DNA from 2 places in the Kurthia sp. FSL E2-0154 genome. Region 2 is predicted to be linked to the other one. Evidence: riboswitches for the same ligand, from Rfam matches in the RefSeq annotation. Region 2 holds a riboswitch; the other holds the start of a gene.
The links. A riboswitch is a leader RNA that binds a small molecule or an ion and turns the genes downstream of it on or off. The one in region 2 is predicted to bind thiamine pyrophosphate.
Positions count from the first base shown of each region.

Region 1: it holds a riboswitch for thiamine pyrophosphate, as region 2 does, so the genes downstream of both, thiM (hydroxyethylthiazole kinase) here and MHB75_RS08410 (3-oxoacyl-ACP reductase) in region 2, are expected to answer to the same signal.

Region 1 is NZ_JBBOPO010000001.1:1,119,358-1,128,968, reverse strand. It holds gene MHB75_RS05485 (pirin family protein) at 1-84, opposite strand, end outside; gene MHB75_RS05480 (LrgB family protein) at 488-1,159, opposite strand; gene MHB75_RS05475 (CidA/LrgA family protein) at 1,143-1,520, opposite strand; gene MHB75_RS05470 (LysR family transcriptional regulator) at 1,602-2,489, opposite strand; gene thiE (thiamine phosphate synthase) at 2,753-3,367, opposite strand; gene thiD (bifunctional hydroxymethylpyrimidine kinase/phosphomethylpyrimidine kinase) at 3,393-4,217, opposite strand; gene thiM (hydroxyethylthiazole kinase) at 4,217-4,972, opposite strand; TPP riboswitch at 5,116-5,213, opposite strand; gene MHB75_RS05450 (hypothetical protein) at 5,313-5,771, shown strand; gene MHB75_RS05445 (hypothetical protein) at 5,817-5,972, opposite strand; gene MHB75_RS05440 (PadR family transcriptional regulator) at 5,947-6,348, opposite strand; gene MHB75_RS05435 (sensor histidine kinase) at 6,495-7,616, shown strand; gene MHB75_RS05430 (RNA polymerase sigma factor) at 7,728-8,237, shown strand; gene MHB75_RS05425 (RsiV family protein) at 8,239-9,099, shown strand; gene MHB75_RS05420 (TetR/AcrR family transcriptional regulator) at 9,299-9,611, shown strand, end outside.
Region 2 is NZ_JBBOPO010000001.1:1,716,463-1,726,073, forward strand. It holds gene MHB75_RS08400 (pseudouridine-5'-phosphate glycosidase) at 1-852, opposite strand, end outside; gene MHB75_RS08405 (carbohydrate kinase) at 855-1,952, opposite strand; TPP riboswitch at 2,102-2,201, shown strand; gene MHB75_RS08410 (3-oxoacyl-ACP reductase) at 2,313-3,065, shown strand; gene MHB75_RS08415 (NtaA/DmoA family FMN-dependent monooxygenase) at 3,097-4,401, shown strand; gene menB (1,4-dihydroxy-2-naphthoyl-CoA synthase) at 4,463-5,281, opposite strand; gene menH (2-succinyl-6-hydroxy-2,4-cyclohexadiene-1-carboxylate synthase) at 5,300-6,121, opposite strand; gene menD (2-succinyl-5-enolpyruvyl-6-hydroxy-3-cyclohexene-1-carboxylic-acid synthase) at 6,109-7,836, opposite strand; gene MHB75_RS08435 (isochorismate synthase) at 7,826-9,214, opposite strand; gene MHB75_RS08440 (dipeptidase) at 9,312-9,611, opposite strand, start outside.

The DNA of each region.
Region 1 (9,611 bases), 600 kb from region 2:
TTGTACATGCGGGTAACCATTTTGATTATAAGTAGGATACCAAAAGTCTTTTATTTCTCGTATGAAGCGTGATGTTTGTGTCATGAAATTCCTTCTTTCGATATAAAGTAGTGCTATTTCTACTTTTTATTTGAATAGCCATCGTTTAATTTATTATAGTTTGAATTGATTAAATAACCTAGCAACAAAACTTCAGATATGTCGTATAAGCTACAATTTACATCATTAATCTGAAGAAAATAGAAATAGAGACGTATAAAGAATGAAAGTATCTACAAATGTTAGAAGAAGTTAAGTTTGACCAAATAACAAAAAAGTGAGGATTAATCGTGCGACTTTTTGTTGATACTTCGGAAATCAATATAATTTACTTGAAAAATTATTCAAGAAGAATGAATTGAGAATCTTGTTGAAAAATTAATATATATTAATAAGAAAGAAGTCGCCTTGTATATTAGGGCGACTTCTTTCTTATTGGATATTAGTTTTAAAAGAAAAAGATGGATAAAATAATACTAACAAGCGCTGCTAAAATCATCGCAACAGAAGCGAAAGATCCTTCCAATTCACCAATGGAAAAAGCAGTTGATGTGCCACAACCATGCGCACCCATACCGAGTAATAAACCCCGAGCTGAAGCACTGCGAATTCGCATGAATCGAATAACTAGCGGCCCAACAATGCTACCAGCTAATCCAGTGACAATAACGAAAATCGCTGTTAGATTGGGTTGTCCACCTAGCATGGTAGAAAGATCCATGGCAATCGGTGTTGTAATTGAGCGTGGCATCATACTATGAACCATCTGACTTGAAAAATTTAATGATTTTGCTAAAAAATAAGATGATGTGAAAGCAATGATTACCCCAATAACGAGGCTACCAAGAATAGCAGTAGCATATTGTTTAATTAACGCGCGATTTTTATAAATAGGAACTGCAAAAGCCACTGTTGCAGGACCTAATAATAAACTAATATAGTGTGCGCCACGCGCGTATGTCGTATAGTTAACATGAAACACACTTAAAAATAGTACGAGCGTAACAGGACAGATAATAAGAGGTGAAAGCCAAAGATATGGATAACGCTTTGCGAGCATTTTACTGAGCATATAAATAAATAAAGTTAAAACGATACCGAGACTAAGACTTGAAATCATCTGTTTGCACCTTCTTTCTGGAAAGAAAGTGAGCTGTCACGCCTGTACCCATCATGACAAAAACTGTACTTATAAAAATAATAATAATAAGTTTTATACCCACTATACCGAATAAGTCAGGGTAATTCATAATTCCCACTGCTGAAGGGATAAAAAATAAAAGTAATTCCGCAGTTAATAATTTCGCACCAACATCTACTGCTTTTAATGGAATAATACGGAGGTACAGTGCTAAAAAAAGAAGTACGAGACCGATGACGCTTCCCGGAATTGGTAAGTGTGCATACGAATGTATCGTATTCCCTATGAGTAAAAAAGTTGTAATGATTAAAATTTGCACACAAATTTGTATAATTTTCATATAGTTTCCTTCTATCTAATAAGTCTATATTAATTGTACACCTGTTTTAACCATTCGTAAAATTAAATATTTTTATATTTTCTATTCCATTTCGGAATAATTATCTTTAATAAATTCGATAAACTTTTTCATTGCATGTGAACAGTAGCGTCCTTTTTTCGTAATGAATGAAATCTCCCAAGGAATGACAGGGTACACAGGGATTGTTTTAATGACGTCTGCATTCGCTTTTGCAGCGATGGATTCCGGGAAAAGAGCTACCCCTAAATTATGTTCGACCATTTGACTAATGAAATCCCACTGTGAACTAATAAATGCGACATCTGGCATGAATCCTGCTTTTTCACATTCTTCGGTAATACGGTCATGAATTGTGAAGTCGTCACTAAATAACAACATTTTTTCATTTTTTAAATCGAGCATTGATACATTCGCTTTTGCAGCAAGAGGATGATCGTGATGAACAATAAGCTGTACTTGTTCTGTAGTGAATGGAAGTAAGTCATAATCTTCTTCATGTGCAGGTAACATAACAAACCCACCATCTAAATCACCATCAAATACACGCTCTTTTACGATATTTGCGCCCACTTCGTCTAGTGTAATCGTAATTTCAGGATAGATTTTTTGAAAAGCTTTCATCATTTCAGGGAAAAATAAAATGCCAATAAGCGGTGGCATACCGAGTTTAATATGTCCTTTTTTTAAATCTTCTAAGTCCTCTAATACGAGATGTACTTCATTGACCATTTGAATAATTTTGAGTGCTCGCTCGTAAACTAATTCGCCTGCATCTGTTAGTACGCTTTTTCGTTGGGAACGATCAATTAAAGTCGTATTCAACTCTGTTTCAAGTAGCTTCACAACTTTACTCAGTGTTGGTTGTGTTACATGCAGGGAAGCAGCAGCTTTTGTAAAGCTTTGTTGTCTTGCTACTTCTGTAAAATAAATTAATTGTCTAACGTCCATATGTAAGCCTCCAAATGCATTAGAATACATTTATTGTAACATTTTGTATAGAAAAAATAATGAAATGCTCTAAATCTTCTGTAAAAATATTTTATTTAAGACTTTTGGATGAAAAAGAAACAGGCTGAGACATAAGTGTAAAAAACACCATCCTACATGAGCATAAGAAAAACTGGAATCACACTGTAGTTATGGTTCCAGTTTTTTATTGTAAACGCTGAGAAGGAGCTGAAATGCTTTGTCCCATTCTGTTTACATAAGTATTAAAGTTGTTGTAAAAAGCGTTCATTTTCTTTACGAAAAGCCTGTGTCGCTTCACCAGGGTTTTCTGCTTTTGAAATGGCAGAAATAATTGATACACCATCAGCGCCAGCTTGACGTAAATCGTAAACATGCTCGGGTTGAATACCACCGATTGCGACAATCGGTAAGGTAGGAGTAGTTTTTGCAGCTTCTGTTAAAAATGTTGTGCCAGCAGGTTTTTTTGCATCTTTTTTAGATTGTGTTGAAAAAACAGGGCCGATTCCAACATAGTCAGCACCGTCCTGAATTGCTCGTTGTAATTCATCTTGTGTATGAACAGACACACCGAGTATTTTATGCGGTAGTTGTTCACGTACTTTCTTTGCATCGACATCATTCTGTCCAACATGAATCCCGTCTGCATCGAGTCTGATTGCCAATTCAACATCATCATTTACGATAAAGGGAACGTCATAGCGTTTACAAAGAGTTTGGCAATCTTTTGCAAATTGAAGATAAGCGTCACCTGTTAAACACTGTTCACCTTTTTCTCGCCACTGAAATAAAGTAATCCCATTTTGTAATGCAGCTTCTAAAACTAATAGAGGATCACCTACAACATCTTGACTTCCCATAATAAAATACGTTTCAAGTAATTGTTTATTCAATTATCTCGACCTCCACTTTTGCTTTTGTGTTATAAGCGAAATGATTCGTCGGACCATGGCCATGCCCAATACCTAAACCATGTGAAATAGCCGCATGGATAAATCTTTTTGCTTCAATGAGTGCTTCTTTCATTGGTAGACCTTTTGCTAAGAAGGCAGTTAGTGCTGCTGAATACGTACATCCTGTACCATGAGTGTCTTTCGTTTGAACACGCGGAGTAGAAAGGGATAGTTTATCGCCATTTTTAAAGAAAATATGGTCAATCGCAGCTTGTTGTTCAGGTGCAAAATGTCCACCTTTCATCACAATGACTTCAGGTCCCATAGCGAGTAATTTTTTAGCTACCTGTTCAACATCATCATAAGTTTGAATTTTCATGTCTGTCAGTGTCTCTGCTTCTGGAATATTCGGTGTGAGAACAGTCGCTAGTGGGAATAGGTGAGTAATCATCGCATCAACCGCTTCTTGTTGCAGTAGTGTAGCACCACCTTTTGCAATCATGACGGGATCGACAATAATAGGTGCTTGTATATTCTCTAGTTGTTTTGAAACAGCTTCAATAATAGATGCTGAAAAAAGCATCCCCGTTTTTAGTGCATTCACATTAAAATCGCTTTGAATCGACTGTAATTGTTCCACAATAAAATCTTCGGGTAACGCGTGAACAGCTTGTACGCCATACGTATTTTGTGCTGTAACAGCTGTTAAAACAGATGTACCGAATGTTTTCAATTCTTGAAATGTTTTTAAATCAGCTTGAATACCAGCACCACCACCTGAATCAGATCCGGCAATCGTCAGTGTAATTGGAAACATTATTTAATCCCTCCAAAACTCATTTGTTGTAATTGGTTTAGGATGTGCATTTGAAAATCGCCAATACCATTGCTGTGATGATGAGCAGTTTCTGCGACTTGTTTATAGTCTTTGTGAATTGTGATAACACTTTGTAGTGCGTCTGTATGTGATGCGATTGAAGCAGTTGTTAGAGCAGATAATAAGCAACCAGCTCCTGTAATTTGTTCCATCCATGCATGTCCGCCGTTTATTATGTGCACCGTCGTGCCATCTGTGATTAAATCTTCTACACCACTTACAGCAACAATCGTTTTGTAGCGTGTTGCGACTTGTTTAGCTGCTTCTTCAATTTCAAAAGACACCTCACCTGCATCGACACCACGAGAGGTGACTTTAATTTCCGCAAGAGCCGCTAACTCACCAGCATTACAGCGAATGGCTGTAAATTGTACATGTTGTAATAGTTGTTCGACTGTTTGTTTACGATATTTAGAAGCACCGATGCCTACAGGATCTAAAACGACTGGAATCCCTTTTTTATTTGCAGCTTGTCCAGCTAATATCATCGCATCGACTGTGCGTGTATTTAACGTACCGATATTAATTAATAATCCATTTGCGATTTGAACAATATCATGCATTTCTTGTATTTCATCCGCCATGATGGGCGATGCACCTACTGCTAAAAGTCCATTTGCAGTAAAGTTTGTTACGACATAATTCGTAATACAGTGAACAATTGGTTTCGTTGAATGAATTGATTGGATACTCATTTTTAGTTACCTCCATTGATGAATGAAAAGCAAATTCATGAAGCTTCTCATACTCAGTTTCACTAAATTAGAGGACGGGTTTCTGCTTTTTCACTATAAAAATAAAAAAGCTGCTCAACGAATTAATCGTAGAACAGCATTACATGCGAAAAACAGCTGCTCCCTACGCCAGTATTAACTGACAGGTTCAAAGGGTCAGGTTTTACCTTCTCAACTCCTAAGAGTCCCCCCGCAAATCTAGTATGGTTAGAGCATACCATATTTAGATCATTTTGCAAGGTTCCGCTTTAGTAAAAATAGGTTGTCTTGTATAATGAGAACAAGTATGGAGGGAAATTGTGTGAAAAATCTATCGTGGTATATTTCTTTAGGGATTAGTTTTTTAGGTTTCATGGTCATCAATTATTATTTTACGTTGGGCCCTACTGAAAAAGTTGGAAACTTAAATCCCGCTTTCTTTTTAATTGTTTTATTAGTGCCTTTCCTGTGTGTCAGTCTGTTTATTACGTGGAGCGTTGGCGTATCTTTTTTTGAAACAGCAACAAAAGGTAAGCTGGCATCAGCACTTCTTATTATAGTCGTGATTTTTATTTTAGCAGGCGGTACAGAATATCAATATGTAACAAGCCAAATTGAAGTTTTTGGCGGAACATGGAATGATCCGAAATCGATTATTTACGGTCGTTCACCGTTTAATAGTTATACAAATGATTGGTATTTTAATGAATCTGTCTTTTTAATCATTCATACAATTGCTTTTTCGTTAGGAAGTTTATTCCGTAGTAAAGTGACAGATTAAATAACAAAAAGACTTGGGCTCAGTACCTAAGTCTTTTTTGTATGCTTAAATATGTTCTGCAATTGCGTCACGAATATCTTGTAGCCATTTTAAGTTTTCGTTAAATTGTCGATCTGCATGTCGGATAATTAATTGAATATAATCAACATCTTTTACAGAAGGATGTGAACCAGCTTCAATAATCGATTCGCTTACTCTCACGCTCGATTGCCTGATCTAATAGACCAATTACACGTTTTAAATCAACATACTTTAAAAATAAAATAGGAATATAGAGACTTTGTACATCTGCTAAATTAATCGAGTCGAATGTTTTATAAATGAGTTCTACCATATACGCACGTCCAGCATTTGTAATGGCATAAACGGATTTTTCAGGACGATTTTCTGTATGAATGACTTCGATTTTTTTAATATATCCTTTTTTTTCTAACGAGTCGAAATGATAATAAAGTTTTCCATCACTTAATTTAAAACTTGGATCAATATCAACAATATTTGTGAAGAGCTTTTTGATAAAGTAGGGATGGTAATTATTTTCAGATAAAATCCCTAAAATAAAAAGTTGAATTAACATCACTTGATGCCTCCAATAAATGAAATTTACGTCGTCATTTTAATAGTACACGATATTGTAAAAGGAAACTACAGAAAACAAGATGTTTCTAGCTTGAAACAGTATTTTGTTATATGATAGACAGAGAATTAAGGAGTTGAACGCGTGTGTCAAAATGGTATTCTATTATACCGAAACATCCCATTCAAAGTATTTTAGCATGGGTATTTATTTGCTTTATTCCATTTTATTCAGTATTTAAAAATCAAGATCATACGACGCAAAGCATTGCAGCAGCCATTCTGATTACATATTTGATTTGTGTGTATTTAGATTTCAAACTACCAAGTGGTTTGACGTATATGTGGCTATCATTTGAGATGATTATAAATGCCGTTATGTCGATTTTATATGGCTATTTTTATTTTTCTATTTTTACGTCATTTTTAATTGGACGTATTCGTAGTAAAGTCGGCTTTTATATTATGTATGGCTTACACATTGCGGCAACAGTTGGTGCGATTATTGGTGGCTTTTTCATTGAAACGGCTATTTATATTCAGCAAATTCCATTCATGGTTGTCATCGTGTTCGGTACGATTTTAGCACCATTCTATTTATTCAGCCGTACACAGAGTGACCGCTTAGAAAATAAGTTGAAATCAGCAGAGAATCGTATTTCTGAATTAAGTGTTGTAGAAGAAAGACAACGAATTGCACGTGACTTACATGATACACTTGGACAGAAATTATCAATGATTGGTCTTAAACTCGATTTAGCGATTCGTTTAGTTGATAAAAATCAAGAACAAGCGAAAAATGAGCTATCAGATATTCGTAAAACGGCAAGTATGGCATTAAAAGAAGTGCGTGAAATGGTATCCGATATGAAAAAAATAAAAATTGAAGATGAATTATTGCATGTCCAACAGATTTTAGAAATTGCTAATATCGATTTAAAAGTTAAAGGAAAATTAAAACTTGAAGAAGTACCACTCATTTTAGAAAATACATTAAGTATGTGTTTAAAAGAAGTCGTTAATAATATCGTGCGTCATAGTCAAGCAAAAAAATGTACGATTCGTATTGAACAAACAGATAAAGAAATTCGTATGACGATTTCAGATGATGGTATTGGTTATAATCAAGAGCAAGGTGAGCAGGGGAATGGAATTAAAGGCATCCAAGAACGGATTCAATTCGTCAATGGTACAGTGAAGTTTGAACAAAACAAAGGAACAACGGTTACAATCATTGTACCTTTTGTTATTGTGTATCAGGAAATATAAAGAAATGAGGGGCGCAGAAAAGCGTACCTCATTTTTTTATATTAAATGCAAACTTTTTATAGAAGGACATACGTCTATTACACGTATACAAACATAGAAGGAGCCCTTAGCATGAAATTTACGCGTAAAAAGCTACACTACGATGATCAGCTGATCCAATTAATCGAACGCTATCAAAACGATTTTTATCGCCTTGCTTATAGTTATACAAAAAATGAGCAAGATGCATTGGACGTCGTACAAGATAGTATCCAAAAAGCAATGCAGTCTTATGAAAAGCTAATCGAAAAAGAAAAATTAAAAAGTTGGTTTTATAAAATTGTTGTACATACATCACTCGATTTTTTAAGAAAACATAAACGAGTTCAAGTGATGGAAGATGAACAATTACAAGCGAATCAAAGAAATTTTCATGATGCTTATGAAAATGTTGATTTAGAGCACGCGCTTGACGACTTACCGACGATTTATCGTGAAGTTGTAATTTTACGATTCTTTGAAGACTTAAAAATTGAAGACATTGCTTTTATTTTAGAAGAAAATACAAATACGATTAAAACACGTTTATATAAGGCATTACGCCTATTACGTGCTGATTTAAAAACGGAGGAGGAATTCTAATATGAATCCAAAATTAAAAAAAGAGCAAACAGCTTATAAAAATACACCGATTCCACCAGAACTACAACAAATGGTGAGAAAAGAATTAGGGACAAAGAAGAAAAACTATCGTCCGTATTGGATGAGTGCAGCAATTGCAGCAGCTATTATTGCTTTATTCGTTACATTAAATACCAATGCATCAGTTGCACGTGCGATGGGAGGAATGCCTGTCGTTGGTCATGTGTTCCAAGCGATGACGTTCCAATATGAAGATGAACAGTATGCAGCAGACATTAAAACACCAAAAGTACGAGACTTAGAAAATAAAGACGTTGAACAAACATTGAATGAAAAATATGAAAAAGAAGCAAAAGAGCAATATACAAAGTTTGAACAACGTATGAAAGCATTAAAAGGTGAAGGACATGCGAGTGTAACAAGTGATTATCGTGTATTACAAGATACAAAACAATTACTTGTAATTGAACGTGAAACAACGGAGACAGAAGCAAGTAGTGCAACAACATTACAGTATGATGTAGTAGATCCTACATTAAAACAAGTGATTACATTACCGTCACTATTTAAAAATAAAGACTATGTTCAAGTGATTTCAGATGAAATTAAGCAACAAATGAAAAAACAAATGGCTGATAGCAAAGGCGAAAAAGTCTATTTTATTAAAGGGATGAACTCAGAATCAACAGATGGTTTTGATCAAATTCAAGCAAATCAATCGTTCTATATTAACAAGAAACATGAATTAGTTATTTCATTCAACGAATATGAAGTAGCTCCAGGTAGTATGGGACCAGTGAAATTTGTTATTCCAACAAAAGCTATTCAATCATTACTTGTATCAAACCAATATATTCGATAAATTCAAACGCAAACCTATCACTTTTTAAAACAAGTGATAGGTTTTTATATTACATATTTATTTTAAATATAAATAAACCTCTCTAGTCTATATATAAAAATTAAAAAAAACGTACTAAAGAAAAGCACATTGACAATCATTTAAAAAGTATTTAATATCATTAATTAGACCAATCACTATAATTTCGAGGTGCCTTACGATGACAAGTAAAAATCAATCACGTGAACGAATTTTACAAACAGCTACGCGTCTTTTTCATATGAATGGTTATCATGCAACAGGATTAAATCAGATTATTAAAGAGAGCGGTGCGCCAAAAGGTTCGCTCTATTACCACTTCCCAAATGGTAAAGAACAGTTAGCGAGCGAAGCAATCGAACGATTCGGTGCGATGGTTGCCGCAAATATTTTAGAAGACACACAAAACGAAGTAGAGCCATTAAAAGCTTTTCAAGCACATATTTTAAAAATTGCAGATAAATTTGCAGTGGTTGAAAATATACCGCTTTGTG
Region 2 (9,611 bases):
TGCAATGTTAGCTACTAGGCTCTTACCTTCTGTTAACTCTTTTACTTTACCTAATAAGAATGGCGTAACTGATTTACCTTGAATATTATTTTCTTCTGCTTCTTTTAATGCTTCATGAATAATATTTGTAATGAAGTCATGGTCTAATGCATCTTCTTCTGGGATTGGGTTAGCGATTACCGCGCCACCAGCCATATTTAAGTTCCATTTTGTACGTAAAGTTGCTGCAACTTCTGCAGGTGTATCTTGACGGAAGTTTACATCAAATCCTGATTTACGTGTGAAGAATGCTGGTAATTCGTCTGTACCGTATCCAATAACAGGCACACCTTTTGTTTCTAAGAATTCAAGTGTTAAACCAATATCTAAAATTGATTTTGCACCTGCACATACAACACCTACTTTAGAAGTTGCTAATTCTTCTAAGTCAGCTGAAATATCCATTGTTGTTTCTGCGCCGCGGTGAACGCCACCAATACCACCTGTTACGAATAACTCGATTCCTGCTAATTCAGCTGCAATCATTGTTGCCGCTACTGTTGTTGCACCGATTTTTTTCGTTGCGATTAAGTATGGAATATCACGACGAGAAGCTTTTGCTACATTATCCGCATTACCGAACATTTCTAATTCTTCATCTGATAAACCGATTTTGATTTTACCGTCGATAATTGCGATTGTTGCTGGAACTGCACCATATTCACGAATGATTTGTTCTACTTCACGTGCTGTTTGTACATTTTGTGGGTAGGGCATACCGTGTGAGATAATTGTTGATTCCAATGCAACGATAGCTTTACCAGCGTCCATTCCTTCTTGTACTTCTTTTGATAATTCGATGTATTGTTTCATAATTAATCCTCCAGTTCTTGTTCTAACGATTGTTTTGTTAATTCAGGACGTACAGTAAACTTAGATTCAAGCGTATTTTTCGCATTGATTAATCCTGCTTGAATCGTCTGTTCAAATGTGTACTTCTCTAACCAAGCATGTACAACTGCTGAGACGAATGCATCTCCTGCGCCTGTAACATCCTCAATTTGATTTGCTGCTCGTGCTTCAAAATGTGTTGGCATCAAGTTCTTGTTTGCAGCATAAACTCCCTTTGCGCCAGCTGTAATTACGACATTTTCTACGCCCATCTGAGCGATTTCTTGAATTGCTTGTAAATAATCTGCTTCTGATGTAATCGTACGATTTGTTAATGTTTCGGCTTCATCTGTATTACAGATGAACCATGTAACGCCTTCTAATGTTGTTGGCATACGGTTCATCTTTGGAGAAGATACCGGCACAATAATAAGAGGTACTTCTCTCGTTACTGCAAATTGTTGAATATAATCAACTGTTTCTTTCGGACAATTCAAATCAACTATAATTGCCTGAGCAGTTGATAAAACATGTTCATGCTTCATTAGAATTTGTGGTGTTAATGCATCATAGACGTCCATATTCGCTGTTGCCATAACCAATTCGCCTTGTTCATCCATAATGGCTGTGTAAGAACCTGTTGAACATTGTTCCAACTGCTCGACTTCTTCTAAATGAATAAAAGCATTCGAAGCTGCAACAATTGCTTGCCAATCAGAATCTTTTCCAGCAGTCGTCAGTAAACTCACTTGATGTCCAAGTCTTCCCAAGTTTTCAGCAATATTTCGCGCTACGCCGCCTACACTTTCTGTAGATGTTACAGGATTTGATGTCCCCATCTGAACCTGTCCCTTCAAATGAAGTTTTCGGTCCATATTGGCTCCACCAATACATATAATTTTGTTTTCTTTTGGCAACACATACGCTCTCCCTATAATTTTACCCTTTTTCACTAACCCCGATATTAAGTTAGCTAGAGCCGGTCTCGACATTTCTAATTTTTCAGCCATCTCTTGTTGCTGCATAAACGGGTTTTCCTTAATGAGTTGAATCAGTGCTTGTTCTCTCTCCGTCAATGTCATCACCCTAAGTTTTATTTGTTTACATCATAAACAAAATTAAGTTATATGTCAAATGTTTATAAAAACAAACTTTTGTTTATTATCGTTATAAATAATAAACAAATTTGACAATATAAACCTTATAAGTTAGTATTCAATGTAACTTAATAGGTCTACACTAGGGGTGTTATTTAACTGAGATGAGTCCTACTCAAACCCTTTGAACCTGAACTAGTTAATACTAGCGTAGGAAAGTGTCAATTCTATACATACTGAAAAAAGTCTATACTTTTTTGTTATGCAATGATTTGTTATACACAACTTTCCTACGAAGGTTGTGTATTTTTTTAAGTTAAAATAAATTAAGAGGAGTTGTTTTGAATGAAAAAAACAGTAGTAGTCACAGGTGGGAGTAGAGGGTTAGGTGCAGTTATTGTCAAAACACTTGCACAACAAGATTTTCAAGTTGTCATTAATTATTATCAAAGTAAAGAAGCTGCTGAAAAATTAGTAGCTGAAATTGGTGAAGACAAAGCGATTGCTATTCAAGCTAATGTAACGAATCGACAAGAAGTCGATCAATTAATGAACATGGCAACAGAACACTTTGGTCAAATAGACGCTGTTGTAAATAATGCATTAATCGACTTTAAATTTGATCCGATTAAACAAAAATCTTTCAAAGACCTTTCTTGGGATGATTATCAAAAACAGCTGGATGGTACGTTAAAAGCGGCATTCAATACAAGCCAGAGTGTAATTCCGCAATTTATTGAAAGAAAAAATGGTAGCATTATTAGTATTGGTACTAATTTATTTCAAAATCCTGTCGTACCCTACCATGAATACACAACTGCTAAAGCAGCTTTGATTGGTTTCACACGTAATCTCGCTTCAGAATTAGGCGTTTATGGCATCCGAGCAAATGTTGTTTCAGGAGGTCTTTTAAAAACAACAGATGCCAGTGCTGTTACAACACCTGAAGTATTCGATTTAATCTCTCAATCTACACCTTTAAGAAAAGTAACCACACCACAAGATGTTGCCAATATGGTAGCGTATCTATGTTCCGAAAAAGCACATGGAATTACAGGACAGAACTTTACAGTAGATGGTGGTTTAACAATGAACTAATCTCTATCCAAAATAAATCGAGGTGTAAATCATGTTAAAAACTACAGAAAAACAGTTACATATAGGTGTTTTACTATATGGTTGTGGTCATCATCAAGCAGCTTGGCTAATGGACAATTCACGCATTGAGGATATTGGAAGTATCTCTTATTATCAAGAATTAGCTCAACTAGCGGAAAAAGGATTGTTAGACGCTGTATTTTTTGCAGATCATCATGCTTTTCCAGCAAATGATGCACAAGTCATGCCTGCATTTTGGTTTGATCCACTAATTAACTTAACAGCTATTTCTCAAGTAACCCATCATATTGGTTTAGTTGCCACTATTTCAAGTACTTTTTCTAATCCCTATACAGCTTCTAGACAGCTATTAAGTTTAGATCATCTTACCGAAGGGCGCGTAGGTTGGAATCTCGTTACATCAATGAGTGACAATGAAGCTCGTAATCATAGTATGGAGGCATTACCACCCCATAATCAACGCTATGAAAAAGCTGAAGAGTTTTCGATACTTATGGATCAGCTATTTTTATCTTGGGATGCTTGCGATTTCGTCCATAATCGTGAAGAAAATAAAATCATCAATACTTCAAATATTCACTCTTTTAATCACAGTGGTCATTATTTCCAAGTTGCAGGTCCTTCTACTGTACCAAAAAGTCCACAAGGTGCACCGGTCAAAATGCAGGCAGGTGCTTCAAAACAGGGCGTTGCTTTAGCGGCTAATCATGCGGAAGTAGTCTATTCAGTCTCATGGAATCTCAAGCAAGCTAAAAATTTTCGACATAAATTAAATGACGCAATTGAAAAATCATCTAACTCTAAGAAACATATTAAAATTTTACCTGGATTAGTAACATATGTAGGTCATACACATGAAGAAGCTTTAGCTAAAAAAAAAGCTATAGACCAAGCTCTCCCAATTGAAGTTGCTTTAAAACAATTAAGTTCATTTATTCAGCAAGACTGCTCAAATTGGAATGTTGATGAAAAGGTCCCTCCATTACCTCCTGTAGAAGCATTCAATGGACCTGTGGGACGCTACGAAACGATTCTAGAAATCATTCGTGATACTGATCCAACTGTGAAAGAATTACTCGGTTACTTGAATGCTGGTGGTGGACATTGTACATTGATTGGTACACCACAGGAAATTGTTGATCAAATGGAGATATGGTTTAAGGAAGGCGTAGCTGATGGATTTAACCTTATGCCTCCAATATTACCTGATAGTTTAGAAGATTTTGTTGACATGATTGTTCCTGAAATGCAAAAAAGAGATATTTTTAGAAAAGCTTACACAGAGCATACATTCCGCGAACGCATGGGATTATGATAATAAAAAAGTAGCGTAAACCATCCAAAGGTCTACGCTACTTTTTATAATTATTTAAGTTCTATGGGAAACGTGGGAACTGACCGAAGTCTGGTTGACGTTTTTCTTTGAATGCATCGCGACCTTCTTTTGCTTCATCTGATGTGTAGTAAAGAAGTGTTGCGTCACCTGCAAGTTGTTGAATACCTGCTAGACCGTCTGAATCTGCATTGAACGCGCCTTTTAACATACGAAGAGCCATTGGTGAAAGTGCAAGCATTTCTTCACACCATTTCACTGTTTCGTCTTCTAACTGCTCGTAAGGTACTACTGTATTAACTAAGCCCATATCAAGTGCTTCTTGTGCATCATATTGACGGCATAAGAACCAAATTTCACGTGCTTTTTTATGACCAATAATACGTGCTAAGTAACCTGCACCGTAACCACCGTCAAATGAACCTACGCGAGGACCTGTTTGACCGAAGCGTGCATTATCAGCTGCGATTGTTAAGTCACAAACAACGTGTAATACGTGTCCGCCACCGATTGCATAACCTGCTACCATCGCAACAACTGGTTTTGGAATTTTACGAATTAATGTTTGTAAATCTAATACGTTTAGACGTGGAATATTATCGTCACCTACATAACCACCGTTACCACGTACTTTTTGGTCACCGCCTGAACAGAATGCTTTTTCGCCTTCACCTGTTAAGATGATTGCACCGATTTTCGCATCATCACGCGCACGTGTGAAAGCATCAATCATTTCAGCAGTTGTTTTTGGACGGAATGCATTACGAACCTCTGGACGGTTAATCGTAATTTTTGCGATTCCATTGTATGATTCATATTTAATGTCTTCATAGACATGTTCTGTTACCCATTGACGAGTCATTATGAACTCCTCCTACTATTATAGATGTAATTGCTCTTTTACTATTGTAGCAAAAGATTGTGGATTTTCCACATGAATTGCATGCCCAACTTTTGGTACAACAATTTGTTGAGCATTTGGAAATAGTCCCTTCATCTGCTCAGAGATTGTTATAAACTTCAAGTCAAGCTCTCCATTTAATAATACCACATTTTTCTCGAATTTTGACAACTCCGACCAATATGAATTTTGTTGCCCTGTTCCCATTCCACGTAAACTGTTCGCTAAACCAATCTCTTGTTGATTCAAGCGTTCCTGTCGAATCGCATGTTGCTTTTCTTCAGATAATAACTTTTGTGTTTGGAATAACGGGATATCTTGCCAATAATCAACGAAATCCACGATACCTCGCTGTTCAATTCGATCTGCCAGTAAATGATCCAACTGAATACGCTGCTCTCGCTCTTCAATTGTTTTTAAACCTGGTGACGCATTTTCTAAAATTAGCGTATGAATACGTTGTGGATAATTCATTGCATAAGCTAACGCCACACGTCCTCCCATTGAATAACCAATTAAATCGAATTGTTCGATTTGTTTCCATTCAAAGAAGGCTTCTAATATTTCAACTTGTTCTTGCATAGAATAATAGCGCAATAACTTCGGTGCATCCGTCTGACCATGTCCAACTAAGTCAATCGTAATCAGACGATGTGTAGCAGGAAGTTGTTCAATCACTTCATCCCACGTGCGTGTACTACCTGTAAAGCCATGTAAAAAGACAATTGTTTGCTCTTGTCGGGCATTATGTACTTCATAATGTACATCAATGCCACGTATATTCGTTATTACACTTGCCATAATTGATTAAGCTCCTCATTCATGCCTGCCCATAGTTTACGATGTGTGACAACATTCTCTTCACGATTCGTTTGTACTTCAATGATTCGAAGATTTTTTTCTTTCGGTTGTTGTAAAACAGACTTAAATTCTTCCTTCGTATGAACATGCTCATACTGTGCATCATACATACGTGCCAATTCTTCAAAGCCAAGCCCTGTAGGTGTACCAAATAATTGTTCATAATGTGCTTCAATAGATGATTGTGCTAAATAAGAGAAAATACCGCCACCATCATTATTCATCACAATAATCGTTAACTGTGTATCTTGATAACGACTCGCAAGCAAACCATTCGCATCATGTAAAAATGCTAAATCACCAATTAATAAGTACGTGTCGCGCATCGTACCTAATTGTGCGCCAATTGCAGTAGATACAACACCATCAATACCATTTGCACCACGATTCGCAAATATACGAATATTACGTTCAGTTTGATAGAAGAATGTATCTACATCACGTATTGGCATACTACTGCTCACAACTAAATCACTTTGATCTGGTAAACATTCAAACAGCGTTCCTGCCAGTGCACCTTCATCATGCTCTTGAGCAATATAGGCTTTGACATGTTGACATGCAATTTCATTTGCTCGTGTAAAGATTTGTTGATATTCCACATCATAGTTCATCTCATCTACATTAAAATCAGACATCCAAGAATCGATTTCTGCTTGAATGTGTGTAGTTGTAACACCTAACGGATCTCTAAATAAACTATCTTCATCTACTGTAATAAAAGTACGAGGTTTCACGGCTTTTAAAAATAGTGTTAGCGGCTTTGAAACAGGCTGCGCACCAAATCGAATGACCGTATCTGGATGCATGTTCTTTTTAAATACATCATTTTTTAAGATACTATCATAATGTTCGATCACATAATGCTTACAGTCATTTGGCACTTGGGTACGTAGCTGCGATAAACTTTCAACTAATACAGGCCACTTTAATGTACGAATAAATGACCAAACTTCGTTTAAATCTGTACCTTCTGCTAATTCCCCCATTACAACAAAACCTTTTCTAGCTTGTTGAATAGCCTCTTTCCAAAATTGTAGTGCATCATTACTTGGTACGAGTTTCGCAGTAAATGACTGATGAAAAGTTGGCTTTGGTAATTCATCTTGAAAATCAATCAAAAGCGGTTCTCTAAAAGGAATATTTAAATGTACAGGTCCTTTAGGAGAAGCCATCGACACAGTTGTAGCGCGTGCAATATGACGTTCAATATGAGGCAGTGTCGCTTCATATTCGTCTGGAATTGGTAAATCAACAGACCATTTCACATGATGTCCATATAAGTCCGGTTGATTAATCGCTTGCGGTGCTCCGACGTCGCGCAGTTCATGCGGACGATCTGCTGTTAAAATAATAAGTGGAACTCGTGCATAATATGCTTCTACAATCGCAGGAAAGTAGTTGGCTGCTGCTGTCCCTGATGTACAGAGTAACACAACAGGCTTCGCCTTTGTTTTCGCCATACCTAGCGCTAAAAAGGCTGCTGAGCGCTCATCTACTTGTCGAACTACGTTAAACTCTTTAGAAGATGCAAACCCATAAGCAAGAGGTGTCGAACGTGATCCTGGACTTATAACAACATCGGTTACGCCAGACTCTGCTAATGAGCCGATGATTCGATAAACATAATCCGATAGAATTTGCTTATTCATCATTCAACTTTCCTCCTAATGTACGTAACATCGGTCTAAACTTCACCAATGTTTCCTCGTATTCACTTTGTGGTTCAGAATCTGCTACAATGCCGCCGCCTGCATATAAATAAGCTTTTTTATCTTGTAATAATGCTGAACGAATCGCAACAGCAAACTCACCGTCGCCATCTGCGTTAAGCCAACCAATTGGTGCTGCATATACACCACGATTCATCGGTTCATACTGGCGAATCATCTCCATCGCAACTTCACGTGGTGACCCTCCAAGCGCAGGCGTTGGATGTAATTTTTCAACCATTTGTAAGATTGTCGCATCTTCTTTTAAAATACCTTCAATTGGCGTATGAAGATGCTGAATATCACGAATCTTTAATAAATCTGGATGATTTGGTAACGTATACTGTTCACACGTTTCTTTAAATGAATTTGAAATCATATCTACAACATACTGATGTTCTTGTAAATTCTTCGTATCATTTAAAAGAATACGTCCAAACTCCTCATCTTCTTGAACCGTTGTACCACGTCGAATTGAACCCGCTACACAAGATGAATACGCTTTTTTATGATTTACAAAAACTAGTCGCTCAGGTGTGGCACCTAAAAACAAGTCTTGCCCTTGCTCCTGTGCAAATAAATAACTTTCTGGTTGTTCTTCTGAAAGTTGCGCTAATAAATTCGACGTATTTACTTCTTTGTCAAACGTCAGCGCAAGTGAGCGCGCAATCACGACTTTATCTGCTTGTTTTGCTTTGATTTGATTTGTTACTTGTGTAATAGATTGAAGATATTCCTCTTTATACGGTTCTTCTGTTAATACAACATGTGGTTTGATATACGTCTTTAATGTACGTCCTTTCGCTTGTTCAAGCAATGCTTCTCGTTCTTCTCGTGCAAGCTCAATATCTTCATCTGTAATGACTTCATCTGATACAAGATGCGTGTTCATATAAAAACGTCCATTTGACTCTACTAATTGGTGTTTTGCCAGTGCGAAATTCGCATGCGAAAAATTCGCCCATTCATCCGATACACCTTTTTTCGGATCAAAGGTAAAGCTACCAAATAGAATGGGTTGTTGTTTAATTCCTTTTAACGATGTTGAATGAATCAAATGCTTCCATGCTTTTTCAACATCTTCATAGCGAGCATCTGCATCATTACTTTTAATTGTATAAGCATGACCTAGCCCAACTAAAGTGAAATCTTTATCTTTGTTTTGCCAATAAAAACATTGTCCCTTAAACTTTTCTTCGCCGATTTCAAAAAATACTAAAGTAGATTGTGTTTCTAACTCTTTCGACTCAATATAAAAGTGGACTGTCGACTGATCAGTTTTACTTAGATCGCCGTTTATCGTCGACAATTTACGATTCATCAAAATTACCTCCGTCAGTAGATTCTAAATCTACTCGTACATACTTACTTCATATACTATCATACAACTTTATAAGCTATTCAGCACATAATAAATCCTAGCTTCTTTCGATTTTAGAAATAAAATGTTGAAAGTTTTCAGCTGCAATTCCTTTTATTTCTTCTGTTGTAAAAATACCCTCTAATGCTTGTAAAAGATTCGGTATTTCCTCTGTTCTCGTCAGATTTTCAACATACAAATCAATTCCCTCAAAATCTGAGCCAAGACCAACTCTAGATGGTGTGATAATTTTAGCAAGATGTTTAATATGCTTTACTAAGTCATCAATTGTCACAGATGCTTCATTGCTAATAAAAGGAGGATAGAATACACAATGTACATGCCCACCTTTTTCAGC